One region of the Hylemonella sp. P2_B10 genome, then DNA from elsewhere that is predicted to be linked to it. Evidence: predicted binding sites of a transcription regulator. Region 1 holds the regulator's gene; each other region holds the start of a gene.
What was found. Region 1 encodes LexA, which represses DNA repair genes until DNA is damaged. Its sites were predicted from a motif close to ACTGTATNNNNATACAGT; they were not measured.
Positions count from the first base shown of each region.

Region 2: AC1DX2_RS10870 (PA0069 family radical SAM protein) is a predicted target of LexA. The motif match lies at 1,584-1,601, and genes of this name have one in related genera.
Region 3: recA (recombinase RecA) is a predicted target of LexA. The motif match lies at 1,103-1,120, and genes of this name have one in related genera.
Region 4: AC1DX2_RS19525 (Y-family DNA polymerase) is a predicted target of LexA. The motif match lies at 2,041-2,058, and genes of this name have one in related genera.

Region 1 covers NZ_JBFUDE010000002.1:76,971-82,257, forward strand. Annotated here, with positions in the region: gene lpxK (tetraacyldisaccharide 4'-kinase) at 1-165, shown strand, start outside; gene AC1DX2_RS08205 (Trm112 family protein) at 146-328, shown strand; gene kdsB (3-deoxy-manno-octulosonate cytidylyltransferase) at 338-1,105, shown strand; gene adk (adenylate kinase) at 1,239-1,895, shown strand; gene AC1DX2_RS08220 (asparaginase) at 1,945-2,907, opposite strand; gene lexA (transcriptional repressor LexA) at 3,006-3,683, shown strand; gene AC1DX2_RS08230 (hypothetical protein) at 3,692-4,072, shown strand; gene AC1DX2_RS08235 (D-2-hydroxyacid dehydrogenase family protein) at 4,195-5,202, shown strand; gene AC1DX2_RS08240 (MFS transporter) at 5,213-5,287, shown strand, end outside.
Region 2 covers NZ_JBFUDE010000002.1:658,331-663,617, forward strand. Annotated here, with positions in the region: gene AC1DX2_RS10865 (phosphoethanolamine transferase domain-containing protein) at 1-507, shown strand, start outside; gene AC1DX2_RS10870 (PA0069 family radical SAM protein) at 472-1,563, opposite strand; gene trhO (oxygen-dependent tRNA uridine(34) hydroxylase TrhO) at 1,670-2,620, shown strand; gene AC1DX2_RS10880 (GNAT family N-acetyltransferase) at 2,632-3,189, shown strand; gene AC1DX2_RS10885 (GNAT family N-acetyltransferase) at 3,189-3,692, shown strand; gene AC1DX2_RS10890 (SDR family NAD(P)-dependent oxidoreductase) at 3,720-4,481, shown strand; gene AC1DX2_RS10895 (hypothetical protein) at 4,520-5,125, shown strand; gene AC1DX2_RS10900 (NAD(P)H-dependent flavin oxidoreductase) at 5,136-5,287, opposite strand, start outside.
Region 3 covers NZ_JBFUDE010000005.1:258,238-263,524, reverse strand. Annotated here, with positions in the region: gene recA (recombinase RecA) at 1-1,042, opposite strand, end outside; gene AC1DX2_RS22390 (MarR family winged helix-turn-helix transcriptional regulator) at 1,186-1,659, shown strand; gene AC1DX2_RS22385 (response regulator) at 1,704-2,378, shown strand; gene AC1DX2_RS22380 (sensor histidine kinase N-terminal domain-containing protein) at 2,401-3,852, shown strand; gene AC1DX2_RS22375 (SPOR domain-containing protein) at 3,809-4,609, opposite strand; gene AC1DX2_RS22370 (biotin--[acetyl-CoA-carboxylase] ligase) at 4,613-5,287, opposite strand, start outside.
Region 4 covers NZ_JBFUDE010000004.1:362,465-367,751, forward strand. Annotated here, with positions in the region: gene AC1DX2_RS19520 (alpha/beta hydrolase family protein) at 1-583, opposite strand, end outside; gene AC1DX2_RS19525 (Y-family DNA polymerase) at 640-2,019, opposite strand; gene AC1DX2_RS19530 (MATE family efflux transporter) at 2,188-3,591, shown strand; partial or broken gene imuA (translesion DNA synthesis-associated protein ImuA) at 3,743-4,309, opposite strand; gene AC1DX2_RS19540 (dihydrofolate reductase family protein) at 4,425-5,054, shown strand; gene AC1DX2_RS19545 (VOC family protein) at 5,078-5,287, shown strand, end outside.

The DNA.
Region 1 (5,287 bases):
TGCACCGAGAAGGACGCGGTCAAACTGTGGACCAACCAGCCGCGTGCCTGGGCGGTGCCGCTGGCCTTCGCGCCGGAGCCCGCTTTCTGGCAAGCGCTGGATGCGCGGTTGAGCCCGCTGTTGGGCACAAAGTTATCATCCCCGCATGGACACACGACTTCTTGAACTGCTGGTCTGCCCGGTGACCAAAGGGCCACTGGAATACGACCGCGAAAAGCAGGAGCTGGTCTCGCGCAGCGCGCGGCTGGCTTACCCGGTGCTCGACGGCATCCCCGTCATGCTGGAGAGCGAGGCGCGCACGCTGACCGACGAAGAACTGGGTCTCTGAGGCAGTGGCATGGCGTTCACAGTCCTGATCCCGGCGCGGCTGGCCTCCACCCGCCTGCCCCACAAACCGCTGGCCGACATTGCAGGCAGGCCCATGGTGGTGCGGGTGGCGCAACGCGTGATGGGCCTGGTGCACAGCGGCCAGGCCAGCCGCGTGGTGGTGGCGGCCGACAGCCCGCTGATCGTGCAGGCCTGCGCCGAGCACGGCGTGCAGGCGCTGCTGACGCGCGACGACCACCCCAGTGGCAGCGACCGCCTGGCCGAAGCCTGCGCGCTGCTGAAGCTGGCCGACAACGACACCGTAGTCAATGTGCAGGGTGACGAGCCGCTGATGGACCCGGCCCTGGTCAGCGCTGTGGCGCAACTGCTGCAGGACCGCCCCCAGGCCAGCATGAGCACCGCCGCCCACGCCATCAACAGCCTGGCCGATTTCACCAACCCGAATGTAGTGAAAGTGGTGCTGGATGCCCAACAGCTGGCGCTGTATTTCAGCCGTGCGCCCATTGCCTGGTGGCGCGATGGCTTTGCGCAAGGCATCAGCGCCCTGCCCGAGCCGGCGCCGCTGCGTCACATCGGCATCTATGGCTACCGGGTCGGCTTCCTGCGCCAGTTCCCGCGACTGGCGCCGGCGCCGGTGGAGCAACTGGAAGCACTGGAGCAATTGCGTGCGCTGTGGCATGGCCACCGCATCGCGGTGCACATCGCGGCCCAGGCGCCCGGGCCGGGCGTGGACACGCCAGAAGATTTGGAACGGGTACGTAACTTGTTCCTGTCATGAGCGCGCCAACCCCGTAAGCGAAGCGGGGCTTTCGCATGCTATTCTCCAGGGGAATTCTCCACATTCACCGACGTGGTGCGCACCGCACAGGGCAGCGCCACGCGGCAGAGACCGATAGAAAACGAGGGCACCCATGAGACTGATTCTGTTAGGCGCGCCGGGCGCGGGCAAAGGCACGCAGGCCACCTTCATCTGCCAGAAATTCGGGATTCCCCAGATCTCCACCGGCGACATGCTGCGCGCCGCCGTCAAGGCCGGCACGCCGCTTGGCCTGCAGGCCAAGGCGGTGATGGATGCCGGCGCCCTGGTCAGCGACGACCTGATCATCAACCTGGTGAAGGAGCGCATCGCCCAACCGGATTGCGCCAAGGGTTTCCTGTTCGACGGATTTCCGCGCACCATCCCGCAAGCCGACGCCATGAAGTCGGCCGGCGTCAAGATCGACCACGTGCTGGAGATCGACGTGCCGTTTGAGGCCATCATCGAACGCATGAGCGGGCGCCGCTCACACCCGGCCTCGGGCCGCACCTACCACGTCAAGTTCAACCCGCCCAAGGTGGAAGGCAAGGACGATGTCACCGGTGAGCCGCTGATACAGCGCGACGACGACAAGGAAGAAACCGTGAAGAAGCGCCTGGACGTCTACAGCGCCCAGACCCGCCCGCTGGTGGACTACTACGCCAACTGGGCCAAGAACGACGCCACCAACGCGCCTCAATACCGCGCCATCAGCGGCATGGGCAGCGTGGACGAGATCACCAGCAGGGTGTTTGCCGCTCTGGCCTCCTGAGGCCGCGCGGTAGCCGTTGAAACGCCGCTGAACGCCGGCCGGCGGCCGCTCAGCGCGCCAAATCAAGCATCAAGGCGATGCGCGCCTTGACGCTCGACAAACCCTCGGAGTCGGCAAACACATCCTGCGGCGTGGCCAATACGCGGCCCAGCGGGCAGCGGCTGGCGCGCACCACGCGCACCCCGGCCGCCTGCGCACGCAACAGCGCCGCCTGCAGGCCAGCATGCAGAGTGCCGTTGCCCGTGCCCGCGACCACCAGACCGGCCAGCGCAGGCTCCTGCCGCAGCGGGCTCAGGTGTTGGGCCAGCAGCGCGTCCACAACGCCGCCGCTGCCACCCACGTGGTTCAGCACGATCTCCACCCGCGGCCATAGCGCAGGCACAGCGGACTGGGCTGGCAGCCAGGCCGTGGCCGGCGGCGCCGGGCGCAGCCAGCGCACCGCCCCCTCCTCCACATAACCCAGCGGCCCGGCGTCGCCGGAACTGAAGGCGTCCAGCCGGTAGGTATGGATCTTCTGCACGTCCAACGCGCTGTGCACCACGCCGGCACACACGACCGAGACGCCGCGGGCGCTGGCGTCGGCCGCCACGGTCAGCGCATCCAGCAGGTTCTGCGGGCCATCGGGCATCACGGCGGTGGCCGGGCGCATCGCGCAGGTCAGCACCACCGGTTTGGCGGGCGCCAACAAGCGGTGCAGAAAATAGGCTGTCTCTTCCAGCGTGTCGGTGCCATGGGTAATGAGCACGCCATCAACCTCGGCGCGCGCCAGGTGCAAGCGCACGCGCTCGGCCAATTGCTGCCAGATGGCAAAGCCCATGTCCTTGCTGTCCACCTGGGCCACCTGCTCGGCCTGCACCGCCACGCTTTGCGCCAGCGGCAGGCCGGCCAGCAACTGCTGCACGCCCAGTTGCGCCGCTGTGTAGCCCACGCCATCGGCGGCGCTGTCGGCACGGCCGGCAATGGTGCCGCCGGTGCCCAGCAACACCAGCTTTTTCTGGTTTTTTTGTTCCATCACTTGCAATTCGCCAAAAACTGGTTAAAAATACATCTACTGGATATTGAAACAGTTACCGCACCCTCAGTGCACCCAGTTCGCCCCAAGGAGTCGCCATGCTTGAGAGCCCCAAACTCACCGCCCGCCAGCAGCAGATTCTGGACCTGATACAGCAGGCCGTCGCGCAAACCGGCGCGCCACCCACGCGGGCCGAAATCGCCCGCGAACTGGGCTTCAAGTCGGCCAACGCGGCAGAAGAACATCTGCAGGCCTTGGCCCGCAAGGGCGTCATCGAACTGGTCAGCGGCACCTCGCGCGGCATCCGCCTGCGCAGCGAAACACTGCGCTCCATCAATGAGTCGCGCATCCAACAATTCTCGAACGGCCTGCAAAACATCGTGCAACAACTGGCCCTGCCCCTGGTGGGCCGCGTGGCTGCGGGCTCGCCCATTCTCGCGCAGGAACATGTGGACCAGACGTACTACGTGGAAAACAGCCTGTTCCAGCGCAAGCCCGACTACCTGCTGCGCGTGCGCGGCATGTCCATGCGCGACGCCGGCATCATGGACGGCGACCTGCTGGCCGTGCAGGCCACCAAAGACGCCAAGAACGGCCAGATCGTCGTCGCCCGGCTGGGCGAGGAAGTCACCGTCAAGCGTTTCCGCCGCAACAAGGACGTGATCGAGTTGCACCCGGAAAACCCGGACTACCAGACCATCGTCGTCGAGCCCGGCGAAGCCTTCGAGATCGAGGGCCTGGCCGTGGGCCTGATTCGCAACACCATGCTGATGTGAGCCCTGCCATGAACATCGCCTTCTTCGCCGTCCCCGACCTGTTGGCACCGCTGCAACTGTGGGTGCGCCGGCTGATGCACACCGGCGGCAGCAGCAGTGGCATGCGTCCGCGCCAGCCGGCCCGCGCAGCCATGCTGCCGGCCACCCAGGCCGCCGGCTTGCCACCCATGGCCCGGCGCCCGGCGCGGCTGACAGCGCTGGCCCAGCCTGCTGCCCGGGTGCAGCGGCCGCTGCACTCTGTGGACGCGCAGCGGCCGCTGCGCGTGGTGCATGTGATGGAGCGCGGTGCCAGCCGCGCCAGTGCAGGCCGCATGGTGATCTCCGGTCGCATGGCCGATGTCTGCGCCGAGCTGGACCGCCTGGCCGCCCGTGAAGCCACGCTGCACTGAAGCCACCCTGCATTGAAGTGACGCTGTCGCGCGTGGTCAGCAGCAACCTGTTGTTGCAACAAATACGCGCATAAATTGCCCGGCCACTGCGGCCACTGCAACAGCCAAGGCACAATGGCAGCATGAACATTGTGATTCTTGACGACTACCAGGATGTGGTGCGCAAGCTGGAATGCGCCACCAAGCTGGATGCCTTCCCCGCCAAGGTCTACACCAACACCGTCAAAGGCCTGGGCCAGCTGGCGGTGCGGCTGAAAGACGCTGACGTCATCGTGCTGATACGCGAGCGCACCCACCTGACCCGCCAGCTGATCGAGAAGCTGCCCAAGCTCAAGCTGGTGGTGCAGACCGGCAAGGTCGGCAGCCATATTGATGTGGCCGCCTGCACCGAGCGCGGCATCGCCGTGGCCGAAGGCGCGGGCTCGCCGGTGGCGCCGGCAGAGCTGACCTGGGCGCTGATCATGGCCGCCGTGCGTCGCCTGCCGCAGTACATCGGCAACCTGAAGCATGGCGCCTGGCAGCAGTCGGGCCTGAAATCGGCCTCCATGCCCGTGAATTTCGGTCTCGGCACCGTGCTGCGGGGTCACACGCTGGGCATCTGGGGCTACGGCAAGATAGGCCAGTTGCTGGCCGGCTACGGCAAGGCTTTCGGCATGCACATCATGGTCTGGGGGCGCGAGCCCTCGCGTGAGCGTGCCGTGCTGGACGGCCACCAGGCCGCCGCCAGCCGCGAGGAATTCTTCGCCCAATGCGACGTGCTGACGCTGCACCTGCGGCTCAACGACGAGACGCGTGGCATCGTCACGCTGGAAGACCTGGGCCGCATGAAACCCACCGCGCTGCTGGTCAACACCTCGCGCGCTGAGTTGATCGAGCCCGAGGCGCTGATCAGCGCGCTCAACCGTGGCCGTCCCGGCATGGCCGCGGTGGATGTGTTCGAGACCGAGCCCATCCTGCAAGGCCACGCGCTGTTGCGGCTGGAAAACTGCATCTGCACGCCGCACATCGGCTATGTGGAGCAAGACAGCTACGAGCTGTATTTCGGCACCGCATTTGACAGCGTGGTGGCATTCATCAAAGGCACGCCCACCAACATCGTCAACCCCGGCGCGCTGCAGGTGCGCCGCTGATACTCGTCCGATGAGCGCCTCCACCGAAGCGCGGAGCGGCCAGCCCCTGCCCGCCGCCATCTGGGCCTTTCTGTTTGGCAATTTC
Region 2 (5,287 bases), 580 kb from region 1:
TGGCTGGGCCTGGACATGCTGGCCATACTCGCCGCCTGTTGCGGCGCGCTGCTGGGCCTGCTGTGCTGGCGCTGGACCTTCAAGCCGGTGGCCACCGTGCTGCTGCTGCTGTGTGCCTGGGGGGCGGACGTGATGTTGCTCAGCCCCGGCCCGGTCAACAGCGCGTTGTTGGCCCAGGCGTTGGACGCCCCGCTGCAAACCTGGCTGGCCAACGGCGTGCTGCAGGGCATTGCCTTGCTGCTGGTGCTGGGCGTGGCGCCCGTGGTGTGGCTGTGGCGCGTGCCGGTGCGCCGGCTGTCGCTGCGCCGCAATGCGCAGCACAACGGCGTGCTGCTGGCGGTGTGCGCGGCGGTCTTCATCTTCGCCAGCCTGCTGTTTCACCAGATGCCGGAGCACCAGCAGATGCGCGAGCTGTTCAACCCGATGAGCCTGGTGCATGGGCTGGCCCGGGCACCAGCGACAACCACCGAGTCAATCAAACAAGCTGCCCTGCCCCGACAGCAGTGAAGGCCTGAAGCGGCTCATGTCCACCTCCACCCGGTCACGGTTGAAGCCCAGCCGGGCGGTGGCTTTCTCAAAGCGCTGGCGCAGGAAGTCCGACCACAGGCCGGTGCCCTTCATGCGTTTGCCGAAGGTGGCGTCATAGTCCTTGCCGCCCCGCATTTCCTGGATGCGCGCCATCACCCGCTGCGCGCGCTGCGGGTAATGCAGCTCCAGCCATTGGTGGAACAGCGGGTTGACCTCCCACGGCAGGCGCACCACGTTGTAGAAGGCGCGGCGCGCGCCGGCATCCCAGGCGGCCTCCAGCACCTGCTCCATGTCCTCGGTGATGAAGGGGATGTGCGGCGCCACGCTGACGCCCACCGGCACACCCGCCTCGGCCAGCGTGCGGATCACGCGGATGCGCCGGTGCGGCGCGGCGGCCCGCGGCTCCAGCTTGCGCGCCAACGCGCCGTCCAGCGTGGTGATGCTGACGTACACCGCCGCCAGCCTGTCGTGCGCCATCTCGGCCAGCAGATCCAGGTCGCGCTCCACGCCCGAGCCCTTGGTGATGATGGCCAGCGGGTGGCGCGCCCGTGCCAACACCTCCACCGCACCGCGGGTGATGCGAAGTTCGCGCTCCACCGGCTGGTAGCCGTCGGTGGCGGAGCCGATCACCATGGGGTGCATCACGTAGCTGCGCGCGCTGATCTCGCGCGCCAGCAACTCGGGCAGGTTGCGCTTGGCAATGATCTTGGTTTCAAAGTCCAGGCCGGGCGACAGGTTCAGGTAGCTGTGGGTGGGTCGGGCAAAGCAGTAGACGCAGCCGTGCTCGCAGCCACGGTAAGGGTTCAGCGCGTGGTCGAAATAGATGTCGGGCGATTCGTTCTTGCTGATGACGCTCTTGGCGTCTTCAAAGCGCACCTCGGTCTGCAGGGCGACGCGCTCCTCGCGGGCGTCGTCGTCCAGCGTGCCCCAGCCGTCGTCAAAATCGCCACGCGCGTCTTTCTCGAAGCGGTGGGCAATGCGCGTGGCGGTGCCCCGGCCCTTGATGGCCTGCACGGGGATGCGCACTTCGGTCATGGTCTTGCGGCTTTAGAATAACTGTATGAAATTACAGTATATGCCCGACGCCTAGAATTCGCAAACAGGGGGCCTGCAAGCCCCTTCGTTATTCATGCCCAGCCCCATGCAAGCACCAGCGCTCCCGCCCTACCTGACCGCCGCGTTCTACAAGTTCGTGGCGCTGGCGGATGCTGACGCACTGCGCGAGCCGTTGCTGGCACGCTGCGAGGCGCTGGGCGTGCAGGGCCTGGTTTTGCTGGCGCACGAGGGCATCAACGGCACCGTGGCCGGCACGCCGGACGCCGTGCAGGCGCTGCTGGCCTGGCTGCGCAGCGACCCGCGCCTGGCCGACCTGCAGCACAAGGAGGGCTTTGCGCAGCGCGCGCCCTTCCACCGCATGAAGGTGCGGCTGAAGCGTGAGATCGTCACCATGAACCAGCCCGACCTGCAGCCCATGACCCAGGCCGGCACCTACGTGAAGCCACAGGACTGGAACCAGCTGATCCAGGACCCGGACGTGCTGCTGATCGACACCCGCAACGACTACGAGGTGGACGTGGGCACGTTCCAGGGTGCCGTGGACCCGCGCATCCAGAATTTCTCCGAACTGCCGGCCTGGCTGGACAGCCTGCCTGTGCTGAAGAAGAAGCCCAAGGTGGCGATGTTCTGCACCGGCGGCATACGCTGCGAAAAGTCCACCGCCTACCTGCGCGCCCAGGGGTTCGACGAGGTGTACCACCTGGAAGGCGGCATCCTCAAGTACCTGGAAACCGTGCCGCAAGAGGTGAGCCTGTGGCAGGGCGAATGCTTCGTGTTCGACGAACGCGTGGCCGTGGGCCATGGCCTGCAACCCGGCACGCACGAGCTGTGCCGCGCCTGCCGCGACCCCGTCAGCCCGGCGGACAAGGCCTCGCCGCTGTATGTGCACGGCATCAGCTGCCCGCGCTGCCACGGTAACAAGACGCCTGAGCAAAAGGCGCGCGCCATTGCACGCCAGAAACAGGTGGAGCTGGCCAACGCGCGCCAGCAAACGCACATTGGTGATGCTGCACGTGTCGCCCTGACTCCCAATTGACCTGTTCACACATGGCCAGGGATCGGAACACTGAAACGCGGGCCACCTTCACGCTGGAGCCGCAGGCCGCCCAGCACGCGGCGGCCATGTTCCCGCTGCTGGCCGACACCACGCTCTACGCCTACGTGGACCAGCCGCCCCCGGCCAGCGAAGCCGCACTGCGCGAGCGCTTCGCGCGGCTGGAGTCGCGCCAATCGCCCGACGGCAGCCAGCAGTGGCTGAACTGGGTCATCCGTTTACAAAATGGGCTGCCCAATGGTGACCTGGCCGGCTACGTGCAAGCCACCGTGTATGCGGACGCCAGCGCCAACATCGCCTATGTGCTGGGCAGCGCCTTCATGGGCCGAGGCCTTGCGCGGCAAGCGGTGGTGCAGATGCTGGACATGCTGGCGAATCAACACGCCGTGCAACTGGCCTTTGCCACCGTGGACGAACGCAACACGCGTTCGCTGCGGCTGCTGCATGCGCTGGGCTTTGCCGAGGCCAACGCCACCGGCCTCAGCGGTCACCCCACACCGCAGCCGGGGGACGTGCTGCTGACGCGGCCGCTGCGCACCGGGCCACGCTGATGAACCGCACCGTCTACATCCGCCCGCCGCGGCTGGATGACGAGAAAGCCTTCCTCGCCGCTGCGCGCGCCAGCAGGCAATTGCACGGCGCCTGGGTCATCCCACCCACCACGCCCATACGCTACCGCGACTACTTGGTCAAGATGGCCCTGCCCAACAACCAGGCCTTCCTGGTGGTGCACCGAGAAACCGAGGCGCTGGTGGGCGTGCTGAACATCACCAACATGGTGATGGGCGGTTTTCGCAGCGCCTTCCTGGGCTATTACGCCTTTGCCGGTTACGCCGGCCAGGGCCTGATGCAGGCCGGCATGCGGCTGATGCTGCGCCAGGCCTTCACACGCCTCAAATTGCACCGCATCGAGGCCAACATCCAGCCCGACAACGCGCCCTCCATCGCGCTGGCCAAGCGCTGCGGCTTCCAGTTGGAAGGCTATTCGCCGCGCTACCTGAAGATCAACGGCCGCTGGCGCGACCATGAGCGCTGGGCCATTGTGGCGGACTGAGCCGCGCGCCGAGCGAAAGGTTTGAACATGACACGCTTCGCAGGAAAAACCGCGCTGGTCACCGGCGGCAGCCAGGGCATAGGCCTCGCGGTGGTGCTGCGCCTGCTGCGCGAGGGGGCCATCGTGGTCACCTGCGGGCGCTCTGCCGACAAGTGGCAGGCCGCGTTGCAACAGCACCCTGAGTTGGTCGCCGTGGACTTCGCACAACTGGACACGGCCAACGCTGATGCACTGACCGCCTGGTTCACCCACCTGAAGCAGAAGTTCGGCACGCTGGACATCGCCGTCAACAACGCCGCCGGCAACTCACGCGCCGCCAGGCTGGTGGACATGCCCGACGCCGACATGAAGGCCATGCTGGACAGCGCGCTGTTAGCACCCATGCGCTGCCTGAAGGAAGAACTCGGGCTGATGACCGACAAGGGCGGCGCCATCGTCAACGTGTCCTCCGTCAACGGCCTGCGCGCCACACCCGGCGCCAGCACCTACAGCGCCGCCAAGCACGGTATCGAAGGCCTGACCAAGTCACTGGCGCTGGAGTACGCCGACAAAGGCATACGCATCAACGCCGTCGCGCCTGGACCTATCCTGACGCCGCGCTGGCAAGCGCGGATCGACGCCGCCGGGCCGGATGCCAATCTCAAAGGGCAAGTGGAAGCTGCGGTGCCGCTGAAGCGCTTCGGCACCGCCGACGAGGTGGCCAGCGCCATCCTGTGGCTGTGCTCGGACGAGGCCAGCTATGTGCTGGGGCATACGCTGGTGGTGGATGGGGGGCTGGCGCAGGCCTAACTGTTTGAGTATCCTCCCCACCAAATGGGAGGACCTCCATGGGTCGATTGGCTATTGCACTCTTGCTCGCCTTGCTGGCTGTTGTGCCAGCAGAAGGTCAGCAGAAACAATTCATTGATACCGCTGCGCAATGCCAGGAGTTAGGCGGTCACTGGGAACCAGAGCCAGAGGGATGGAGCTGGTATCGACATCAATGCATCGTCCACACCGAACCCAAGAGCTGCGCCCGCATAGGCGGCTACTGGCGCCTGAACGAGCCAGCCGGGTCGCTCGACATGATTTGCATGTTGCCGCACAGCAAAACCGGCGAGTTGAGCATGTGCACAGATCGGGGTGGTATCTGGCTGGAACAGCATCAGATGTGTGCGCCGCGCGCGGAATCAGAGGCCTGCCAAGTCAAAGGCGGTCAACTGCAACCGATAGGTGGCATGGTTCGCACCAAGGCCGGCCTGTACTGCGAGGTACCCGCCCCTGATGCAGGAAAAGCCTGCCAGAACAGTGGGGAATGCGCCTACGGATGTCAGCTTGAAGGGCAGCCGGATTCCGAAGGCAGAAGGCCGGGCAAGTGCAAACGCAGCAACAAGTTTCAGGGATGCACAGTCCACGTCCGGGACGGCAAACCGATCAGCCAGGTTTGCATCTAGCCATGGCCAGTCAAACGTACTGATTCGTCACATCCATCAACCGCGCCCGCGCCTCCGCATACTCCCGCTTCAACTGCGCAATGTACTCGCCAGCACCCTGCACCTTGCCGACGCCACCAATCCCCTGCCCGCAGCCCCAGATGTCCTTCCACGCCTTCTTGG
Region 3 (5,287 bases), on a different contig from region 1:
CGTCCGTGAGCACCGTCGGCAGCAACGGGATGCCCAGCGACTCGCGCACCTTGTTCTCGATCTCGTGCGACAGCGCGGGGTTCTCGCGCAGGAACTCGCGCGCGTTGTCGCGGCCTTGGCCGATCTTTTCGCCGTTGTAGGCGTACCAGGCGCCGGATTTCTCCAGGATGCGCGCTTCCACGCCCATGTCGATGATCTCGCCGTGGCGGCTGATGCCCTCGCCAAACAGGATGTCGAACTCGGCCGTCTTGAAGGGCGGCGCCACCTTGTTCTTCACCACTTTGACTTTAGTCTCGTTGCCGATGGCGTCTTCACCGCGCTTGATGGTGCCGGTGCGGCGGATGTCCAGGCGCACCGAGGCGTAGAACTTCAGCGCATTGCCGCCGGTGGTGGTTTCGGGCGAGCCGAACATCACGCCAATCTTCATGCGGATCTGGTTGATGAAGATCACCATGCAGTTGGTCTTCTTGATGGTGGCGGTCAGCTTGCGCAGCGCCTGGCTCATCAGTCGGGCTTGCAGGCCGGGCAGCGAGTCGCCCATTTCGCCTTCCAGCTCGGCCTTGGGCGTCAGCGCCGCCACCGAGTCCACCACGATCAGGTCCACCGCGCCAGAACGCACCAGCGAATCAACGATTTCCAGCGCCTGCTCACCGGTGTCGGGCTGGCTGATCAGCAGGTCTTGCAGGTTAACGCCCAGCTTTTGCGCGTACTGGATGTCCAGCGCGTGCTCGGCATCGACGAAGGCGCATTGGCCACCCTGTTTCTGCATTTCGGCAATCACTTGCAGCGTCAGCGTGGTCTTGCCCGACGATTCCGGGCCGTAGATCTCGACCACCCGGCCGCGCGGCAGGCCGCCCACGCCCAGCGCAATGTCCAGCCCCAGCGAGCCGGTGGAGACCACCTGGATGTCCTCGATCACCTCGCCCTCGCCCAGGCGCATGATGGTGCCCTTGCCAAACTGCTTTTCGATCTGTGCCAGTGCGGCCTGCAAGGCCTTGGCTTTTTCACTGTTGGGGGCGAGACCCTTGACTGCTGCGTCCATGATGAAAACTCCTTGTGAATCAACCGTTTAGGCCAAACTTTGAACAGGTTATATTCACAGTCTGGATGCTTGAACAGTAGTCTAACGCAGCCAGTCACGCGAAGTAAACAGGATTTTTAGTCAGTTTGCATTACTATTTATGCATGGCATCGACCGACCCTGACCAGCGCTGGCGCGACGCCCACATGGGCCAGTTGCTGGCACTGGCGCTGCGCCGCTTTGATGCCCGGGTGCTGGCGTTGATGGCTCAAAGCGCCGACGTGCCGCTGGGCCTGGCCAATCTGGCGGCGCGCCAGCAAGTGGGTGCAGCCCACATGCAGATCACCCGACACCTGGCGCTGCAAGGCATGCGCCTGACCGACCTGGCCGCGCGCGCCGGCATGACCAAGCAGGCCATGGGCGCACTGGTGGACCAATGCGAGGCCTGGGGCTTGATCGAGCGCAAGCGCCACGCCCGCGACGGCCGCGCCAAGTGGGTGGCCTTCACCCCTTTGGGTTTAACATGGCTGGGCGCTTTTCAACAGGCGGTGGCGCAGGCCGAGGCCGAGTTGCGCCAGGCCGTGGGCGATGAGGTCGCCACCGTGATTGCCATTGGCCTGGAAGCGTATGGCGTGTGAGTGACGCGTTGGAATAAAACACCAGAAAACCAGGAGACTTGGGCATGCGGATATTGATCGCCGAAGACGACCAAGTGCTGGCCGATGGCCTGCTGCGCACGCTGCGCAGTTCCGGCGCGGCGGTGGACCATGTGGCCAGCGGCACCGAGGCCGACGCGGCACTGATGACCAACACCGAATTCGACCTGCTGATCCTGGACCTGGGCCTGCCCAGGCTGCACGGGCTGGAGGTGCTGAAAAGGCTGCGCAGCCGCGGCTCGGCGCTGCCGGTGCTGATTCTGACCGCCGCCGACAGCGTGGAGGAGCGCGTCAAGGGCCTGGACTACGGCGCCGACGACTACATGGCCAAGCCCTTCAGCCTGCAGGAACTGGAGGCGCGTGTGCGCGCACTGGTGCGCCGCGGCATGGGCGCTTCCAGCAGCACCATCAAGCACGGCCCGCTGACCTACGACCAGGCTGGCCGCGTGGCCACGATTGACGGCAAGATGGTGGAGCTGTCGGCACGCGAACTGGGCCTGCTGGAAGTGCTGCTGCAGCGCGCTGGCCGCCTGGTCAGCAAGGACCAGCTGGTGGAGCGGCTGTGCGAATGGGGCGAGGAAGTCAGCAACAACGCCATCGAGGTCTACATCCACCGCCTGCGCAAGAAGATCGAGAAAGGGCCGATCCGCATCGCGACCGTGCGCGGCTTGGGCTACTGCCTGGAAAAAATCCCCAGTTAAGGCCAGACTGCGTGGCCGCGCGATGAAATTATTCCAGCGCGAGCAACGCTCGCTGTTCGGCGAAATCCTGGACTGGATGCTGACGCCGCTGCTGCTACTGTGGCCGGTCAGCCTGGTGCTGACCTGGCTGGTGGCGCAGGGCATTGCCGGCAAGCCCTTTGACCGCGCGCTGGAGTACAACGCCAGCGCGCTGGCCCAGCTGGTCACCTACCACAACGGCCGCGCCCAACTGAACCTGCCACTGCCAGCACGCGAGCTGCTGCGCGCCGACGAGTCGGACACGGTGTTCTACCAGGTGCTGGGCACGCGCGGCGAATACGTCAGCGGCGAGCGGGATTTCCCCGGCCCGCCTGAGGACGAGGCCACCGCCGTGGGAGAGATACGCCTGCGCGCCGACGACTACCGCGGCCTGGGTGTCAAGGTGGCCTACACCTGGGTCAACCTGGAAGTCGCCGGTACCAAGCCGGTGCTGGTGCAGGTGGCCGAGACGCTGGACAAGCGCTCCACGCTGGCGACCGAAATCATCAAGGGCGTGATGCTGCCGCAGTTCGTCATCCTGCCGTTGGCGGTGCTGCTGGTGTGGCTGGCACTGGTGCAGGCCATCAAGCCGCTGAACCAGCTGGAAGAGCGCATACGCGCGCGCAAGCCCGACGACCTGAGCCCGCTGGACATCCAGGCCGTGCCGCTGGAGGTGGCGCCGCTGGTGTCCTCGGTGAACGACCTGCTCACCAGGCTGAAGGACTCCATCGCCACGCAAAAGCGCTTCCTGGCCGACGCCGCCCACCAGTTGAAGACACCGCTGGCCGGCCTGCGCATGCAGGCCGACCTGGCGCAGCGCGAGGGCGCCAGCGCCGACGACCTGAAGTTGTCGCTGCGCCAGATCGTGCGCGCCAGCATGCGCGCCACCCACACCGTGAACCAGCTGCTGGCGCTGGCCCGGGCCGAGGGCAGCGGCACCGCGATGACGCGCCAAAACTGCGACCTGGCGCGCCTGACGCAGGAAGTGGTGCGTGACAGCGTGCCACGCGCGCTGGAAAAGCACATCGACCTGGGCTACGAGGGTGCCACGCCCGACGCTCCAGGCGGCCAGCTGCAGGGCAACCCCACGCTGCTGAAGGAACTGGTGCGCAACCTGCTGGACAACGCCATCGCCTACACCCCCTCCACCCAGGCGAGCCCGGCGATGATCACCGCGCGGGTGCTGGCCGACCCGTTCGGCAAGGTCATCGTGCTGCAGGTGGAGGATTCGGGGCTGGGCATCGCGCCGGCCGAGCGTGAGCTGGTGTTCCAGCCGTTCTACCGTGCTTTGGGCACCGAGACCGACGGCTCGGGCCTGGGCCTGCCCATCGTGCTGGAGATCGCCCACCAGCACAACGCCACGGTGGTGCTGGACGACACCCGGCCGGGCCAGGTGCCGCCAGGCGCGCGCTTCACCGTGCGCTTTTCGGTGGAGCAGAAGCCTGAGGAGCGTTAGAAGCTGTTGGGGCCGAGGCGCCACGCGGCGCGGACGCGGCACTGACTGCTGACGCCGGCGCAGACGCCGCGCCAGCGGGGCCAGCAGCCGGCTTGGCGCAGGCACGCAGCGGCTTGCCAGCCAACTGCGCCTTGATCTCATCCAGCTTGGCGCGCAGCGCATCGTCCACCACCGGCAGCTTCAACTGGCTGCCACGCACCTCGGCATGCTCCTGCACCACCTTGGCGGTGTGCACGCCGCGCTTGCCCAGGCGTGCCAGCTCGGCATTGGCGTCCGCTTGCGTGGTGAACGCGCCCAGCGACAGCCCCGGCTGCAGCGCGGGGTTGCTCAGCACCTCGTATTTCAGGTTCAGGTTGACCAGCTCGGCGCGCTTCTTGGCCAGCGTGTCGTCGTTCGGGTAGCGGCCCATGTAAACAATCCAGCGCGCCGGCTCCACCGCGTCGTCGAACTGCCAGGCGCCCGGCGCCGGCAGCACACGGCCCAGTGCGGCGCGCAAGGCGGTGGTCTGGGCGGCGTCGAACAGACCCGCCTGCAGGCACTCGGCCGGCTTGACCGCTGCCGCGGCGGCGGCAGCCTGGTCAATGCGTCGCAATTCATCGTTGCTGAGCACCCGCACCCCTTCGGGCCGCAGTTGCTGCGCCAGACGCTGCGGCTCGGTCTGCTGCATCGGCCCGCTCCAGGGGCGCAGATGGCCCTGGCTCCAGGCGTAATAGCCGGCGTTCAGCAGGATCAGCGCCAGAACAAGCAGTCGCAGCATGAATCAGTCAAGGTCGGTATCGGCGTCATGGCGGGGCACCACCGGGCGCACGCTGACTTCCGAGCTGGTTATTTTTGTCACTCCGGCAGCAGTATGCACCAGCAAGGCACCGCTTTCATCCACCCCCATGGCCACGCCCACGGTGGCGTCGCTCAGCTCCACCGGTCGGCCGGCCAGCGCGTCCAGCGCGTTGAAGCGGGCCTGGAAGGGCGCGAAACCCTGGGCTTCGAAGTCCTTGATGGCGCCCACCAGTGCCGGTGCCAACAGGCCCAGCGCCTGCGCCGCGTCCAGCCCCGGGCGCAGCTCCTGCACACAGGCCGGCGGCACCGACAGGCCGTCTCCCTCTGGCGGGCGGATGTTGATGCCCACGCCCACCACCACGTAGCGCAACTCGCCCACGCTGGCGGTCTCAATCAGGATGCCGGCCAGCTTGCGGTCGCGCAGCCAGACGTCGTTGGGCCATTTCAGCCGCAATTCGGGATGCAGGGCTTGCGCCACCACCGTGCCCACCACCAGCGACAGGCCGGACCAGCTGCGCGGCGCCAGCGGCAGACCGAGCGAGAACGTCAGCGAGGCGCCAGCCTCATGCTCACCGGCGCTGCGCCAGGGCCGCCCCAGGCGGCCACGGCCGGCGGTCTGCCGCTCGGCCAGCAGCAGCACCGGCTCCATGCGGCCGGC
Region 4 (5,287 bases), on a different contig from region 1:
CCCAGTCGCTGATCAGCCGCTGCGCGCTGCGGCCGCCAAAGCGCAGCTTGTCGCCGGGGAAATGGCCCAGCACGGCCGAAACCAGCGCCGCCATCTGGGTCAACGCCAGCAGCCGCAGGCAGGCCAGCGGTGTGCTGCCCCAGGCCTTGTAGTACACGGTGCCGCTGGCGCACAGGATCAAGCCCGCCACCGGCGGCGGGCGCTGCTGGCCCAGGTACAGGCAGGACAGCTGGCCGCCCAGGCTGTGGCCCATCAGGAACAGCGGCGCGCCGGGCCTCAACGCCTGGCGAGCAGCGTCCACGGCGGCCGGCCAGTCCTCATGCAGCAGCTCGCGGTAACCGTAGTTGTCCTGCGCGCGCCGGCTGGCACGCACCGAACTGGCGCCCTGGCCTTGCAGGTCCAGCACAGCGGCGTCCACGCCCTGCGCGGCCAGATGCCGCAGCAGCGGTTCGTAGTATTTGGCCGCCACGCCCAGCGCCGGCATCAGCACAATGGCCGCGCGTGCCGTGCTGGCCGCCCGGGCGTAGCGCAGCACACTGGTCTTGCCGAGGGCCACGTCCACGGTGAGGGTCTGGATGTCCATGCGCGGGTTGAATATGCACAAGCAGAGTGTGCATTGTGCATTGGCCGGCGTCGCGCTCAGGCAAACAGGCCGTGCAGGTACCAGTCTACCGCCTCACCCTGCGCGGGCGCACCCAGCGGCCGGCGGCGGTAAACCCACAGCAGGCCGGCCTGCGCGCTGTGGGCGATGAAGTAATCGCGCAGCACCGACGTGGGGCCGCAGGCACCCGAGGTGCCGGAGCCCACATCCCACCAGCCAGCCTCCAACCGCTGCGGGCCGGCCAGCAGGCGCAGCGGGTCGCCCTGGTAATGCGGCATGGCTTCCTCACCGCTGCCACGCGGCACATCCAACTTCAACGGTGGCTCCAACAGCCAGCTGGGGTACAGGGCATCCAACGGGCTGGCAGGGATGTTGGCCGAGGGGGTGGCCCTGGCAGCACCCGGCGCGACTGCGCTGCGCCACTGCTGCATGCGCTCGGGCCGGTGGTCGGCGCAGGCCTGCGCCTGCAACACCTGCTGCGGCCCCAGCCGGGCCACCAGACGCTCGAGCATCTGCGGCCAATCATCCCCCTTGCGCTGCTCATCGGGCAACAGGCTGGCACTGGTGCCGGCCAGCGGCGCCGTCTCTTGCGTGCGCAGGCGCAAGCTCACAGCCGGTGCCGGCAGGCTGAGGCGGGCCAGGTGCTCACTGAGCAAACGCTGCAAATGCGCCACATCCAACGTAGGGGTGGCGGTGCTGATGCGCACGCTGCCCTCGCTCTGCTGTACATGGCGGCGCGCATCCAGCTGCCAGACCACATCGAAAACCAGCACGCCGCGCTGGCGCGCGCGCAGCCACACCTGCAACTGCGCCAGCAGGCGGTGGGCGGCAAACATCAGCGCCGGGGCCGACTCCACATGCATGGGCAGCTCAAGCCGCAGGTCAAACGCCTCGGGCCACACCAGCCAGGGGTACACCTCGGGCTGCTGGCCATAGGCACGGTCCAGCGCAGCCACCAGCGCGGCGTCGAAGCGGCGCACCAGGCCGGCACGCGGCAACGCGCGCAACTGCCCCCAACAGCGGCAGCCCAGGCGCTCCAGCGTGGGCAGGTGCGGCACGGCAGCGGCCAGCGTGTGCAGCGGCAACTGGTCAGGCAGTTGCTTGTTGTCCTCCACCTGCAGCCGCGCCAATGCCACCAGCGACGTGGGGCCTTGCGCGCACACCACCGGCGCCAGCGCCTGCACCGCCTCGCCCATGCGCCGCAGCAACGCGGGCCGGCCGCCAAACAGCCGCTCGCTGCCGCTGACTTCCAGCACCAGCGCCGGCCCCACCTGCGCCACCCGGGGGGTGAATTGCAGCAGGCACCAGGCCAGTGCGCTCAGCACATCGGCCAGCGCAGGCACAGGCGCGCTGGACGCGCCGCGTTCATCGGGCGCGCCAGGCTCTTCAGGCAGGGGTTGCAGGGCAAGCCAGTGCATGGTGAAACAGCGAAACCTTAAACTGTATAAAATAACAGTATAAACAGGCTTGCGGCACAATAGCGCCCATCCCCTTGGAACCCCTGTGCTCCACCTTGCCGTCCGGCGGGTCAGGCCTGGGTTTTCCCCGCTCCAAAGCGCCGGGCACCCTCCGTTGTCATCAAAACCATGTCTTCGCCCACATTTCTCGCCCCGCACACACGCACTGAGCTGCGCGCGCTGTGGCAATTGGCCTGGCCCATGCTGATTGGGCAACTGGCCACGGTGGGCATGTCGGTGGCCGACGTGGCCATGGCCGGCCATGCGTCGGCGCAAGATCTCGCCGGCGTGGCGCTGGGCTCGTCCATCTGGGGCATGGTCATCGTCACCCTCATGGGCGTGGTGATGTCGGTCAACCCCATCGTGTCGCACCACGTGGGCGCGCAAGAGTTTGCGCAGATTCCGCACGTGGTGCGTCAGGCACTGTGGAAGGCGCTGGGCGTGGGTGTGGTGGGCCTGCTGGTGATGAATGCCACCGTGCTGGTGTTCGACCGCATGACGCTGGAGCCGCAGGTGCGCGACGTGGCCAAGGGCTTTGTGCAGGTGATCAGCCTGGCGCTTCCAGCTTTTACCTGCTACCGCGTGCTGTACGGCTACAGCACCAGCCTGAACCAGACCCGCCCGATGATGGTCATCGCGCTGTTGGCGCTGCTGCTGAACATCGCGCTGAACTGGGTGCTGATCTACGGCAAGCTGGGCTTTCCCAAGCTGGGCGGCGTGGGCTGCTCCTGGGCCACGCTGGTGTGCGTGTGGTTCAACCTCGGCGCGTTGGTGTGGTGGATGCACCGCGCGCCCAGCTACCACGCCACCTGGCCGTTTGACCGCTATGAAGGCCCGCACTGGCCCGAGATCCGCAGGCTGCTGAAGCTGGGCCTGCCCATAGGCGTGACCTACTTTGCCGAGGCCAGCGCCTTCAGCCTGGTGGCGCTGCTGGTGGCCGACTACGGCTCGGCCCAGGTGTCGGCGCACCAGATCGCGCTGAACTTCACCTCGCTGGTGTTCATGGTGCCCTTGAGCCTGAGCATCTCGCTGCTGACCCGGGTGGGCCAGGCGCTGGGCGCTGGCGACCCGGTGGAGGCGCGCTTTCGCGCCTGGACCGGCGTGGGCGCGGCGCTGGCGTTCGCCGTGCTGTCGGCAGCCTGCATCGCGCTGCTGAACAAGCAGATCGCCAACGCCTACACCAATGACGCGCTGATCGCCGCATTGGCCGCGCAGCTGCTGGTGCTGGCGGCGGTGTTCCAGCTGTCCGACGCCACCCAGGTGGCCACCAGTTGCGCGATACGCGCCTACAAGGTGACGCGCCCGCCCATGGTCATCCACCTGGCCGCATTCTGGGGCCTGGCATTGCCACTTGGCTGCGTGCTGGGACGCGCACCAGCCTGGGCACCTTGGAAACCAGACCATGCGATGGCCGCCCAGGGCTTCTGGATCGCACTGGTGGTGGGCCTGACAGCCGCCGCGCTGGGCCTGAGCTGGCTGCTGCACCGCTTGTCGCAACAGCGGGCACTGGCGGGGGCGGCGCAGCCGGCTTGAGGTCCACCGCTGCCGGCGCGGCCAGCGGCAATTCGGGTTGCGGCTTGGCCATGAACAGCTTGGGCGGCTCAGCCACCGCCAGCAGCGCCCCCAGCGCCGCAGCGCGCGCCGGCAGCGTCAACGGCTGCATATGCGGTGGCCCGCGCCGCTTGACGATGCGCAGTTGCAAGGCACCACCGTCCGCCTCCAGCGCCAGCGCCACCCGAAGCACCGCCGGTGATGACTCCTGCTGCGCCTGCACCGGCCGCATCACGAACAGCAGCTTGCCGTGCTCGGCAGCGGCCATCTGCAGACGGCGCAATTGCTCGGGCCGGGCCTGCGACAGCCAGGCCAGCACGGCGGTGACATCGGCACAGCGCAGCGCCTGCTCGCAGGCCCACAGGCGACCGGCCGCGGTGGACGCCTGCACGCACAGCAAGCGGCTGGGCGCCAGCCCCTGCGCCGCCAACGCCGGGCCGAAGGGCTGGTAGGGCGCACCCACCAACACCACCGGCCCCTGGGTGCGGGCCAACGCCGGCAACAGCAGCCGCCACTCGGCCATGCCGGCCTGGGCTTGCAGGATTTCACTCAGGGCACCCACTGGCCAGCCGCCGCCGGGCAGTTGCGCGTCCAGCGCGGCGTCCCCGGTGGCCACGGTGCGGTCCACCGGCTGCGCCAGCGCATCGGCCTGCCATACAGAGGCATTGGCGGCAATGGCGAGGGCAAGCTTGGACATCATCAAAAACAAACTGTAATTAAATACAGTATACAAACGCCGCGACACCGCTTGACAAGTCTTTTTGCATGGCAATAATTCACCATTAGGTTAATTAACTAAATGGCTAACTAAAATCATGAGCAAAGTCTTCGTCAACATCGGACTCAGCCTCGACGGCTACATGGCGCCGGAAGGCATGACCATGGAGAACCCCGGCTACAAGAACTGGGGCGCCAAGTGGGGCGCGCTGATGGCCTGGATCATCAACCAGCAGCACTTCCGCGAGACCCTCAAGTTCGGACCCGGCGGAGAAACCGGCCCGGTCAATGACCTGGTGCGCAGCACCATGGAGCGCATCGGGGCCAACATCATGGGCAAGCGCATGTTCGACCAGGGCGAAGTCGCCTGGCCCGAGGAGGCGCCGTTCCACACCCCGGTCTACGTGCTGACCAATGAGAAACGCGAACCCTGGGTGCGCCCCGGCGGAACGACCTTTCACTTCATCAACGATGGGCCCGAGCATGCGCTGGCGCTGGCCCGGGAAGCCGCAGGCAGCCGTGACATCCGCATTGCGGGTGGCGCGGATGTGATCCAGCAGTATCTGAACCTGGGTGCCGTTGACGAGCTGGAAATCGCCTTGGCACCCGTGTTCTTCGGCAGCGGGCGGCGTCTGTTCGAGAACCTGCGCGACCCCGGACCGCAGTTTCGCATCGACAGTGTGCTGAATGGTCCGGCCGCCACACACCTGCGCTACGTGCGTCAATAACACCCACCACTGGGAGAGCCGTCATGGCCCGTGTCAACACCTACCTCAACTTCCCCCGCGCCACCGAACAGGCCTTCCTGTTTTACAAGACCGTGTTCGCCAGCGAATTCAGCCGCCCCATCGTGCGCTTTGGCGACGTGCCGGCCCAACCCGGCCAGCCGCCCCTGCCCGAACCCGAAAAACAGTTGGTGATGCACGTAGCGCTGCCCATTTTGGGTGGCCACATGCTGATG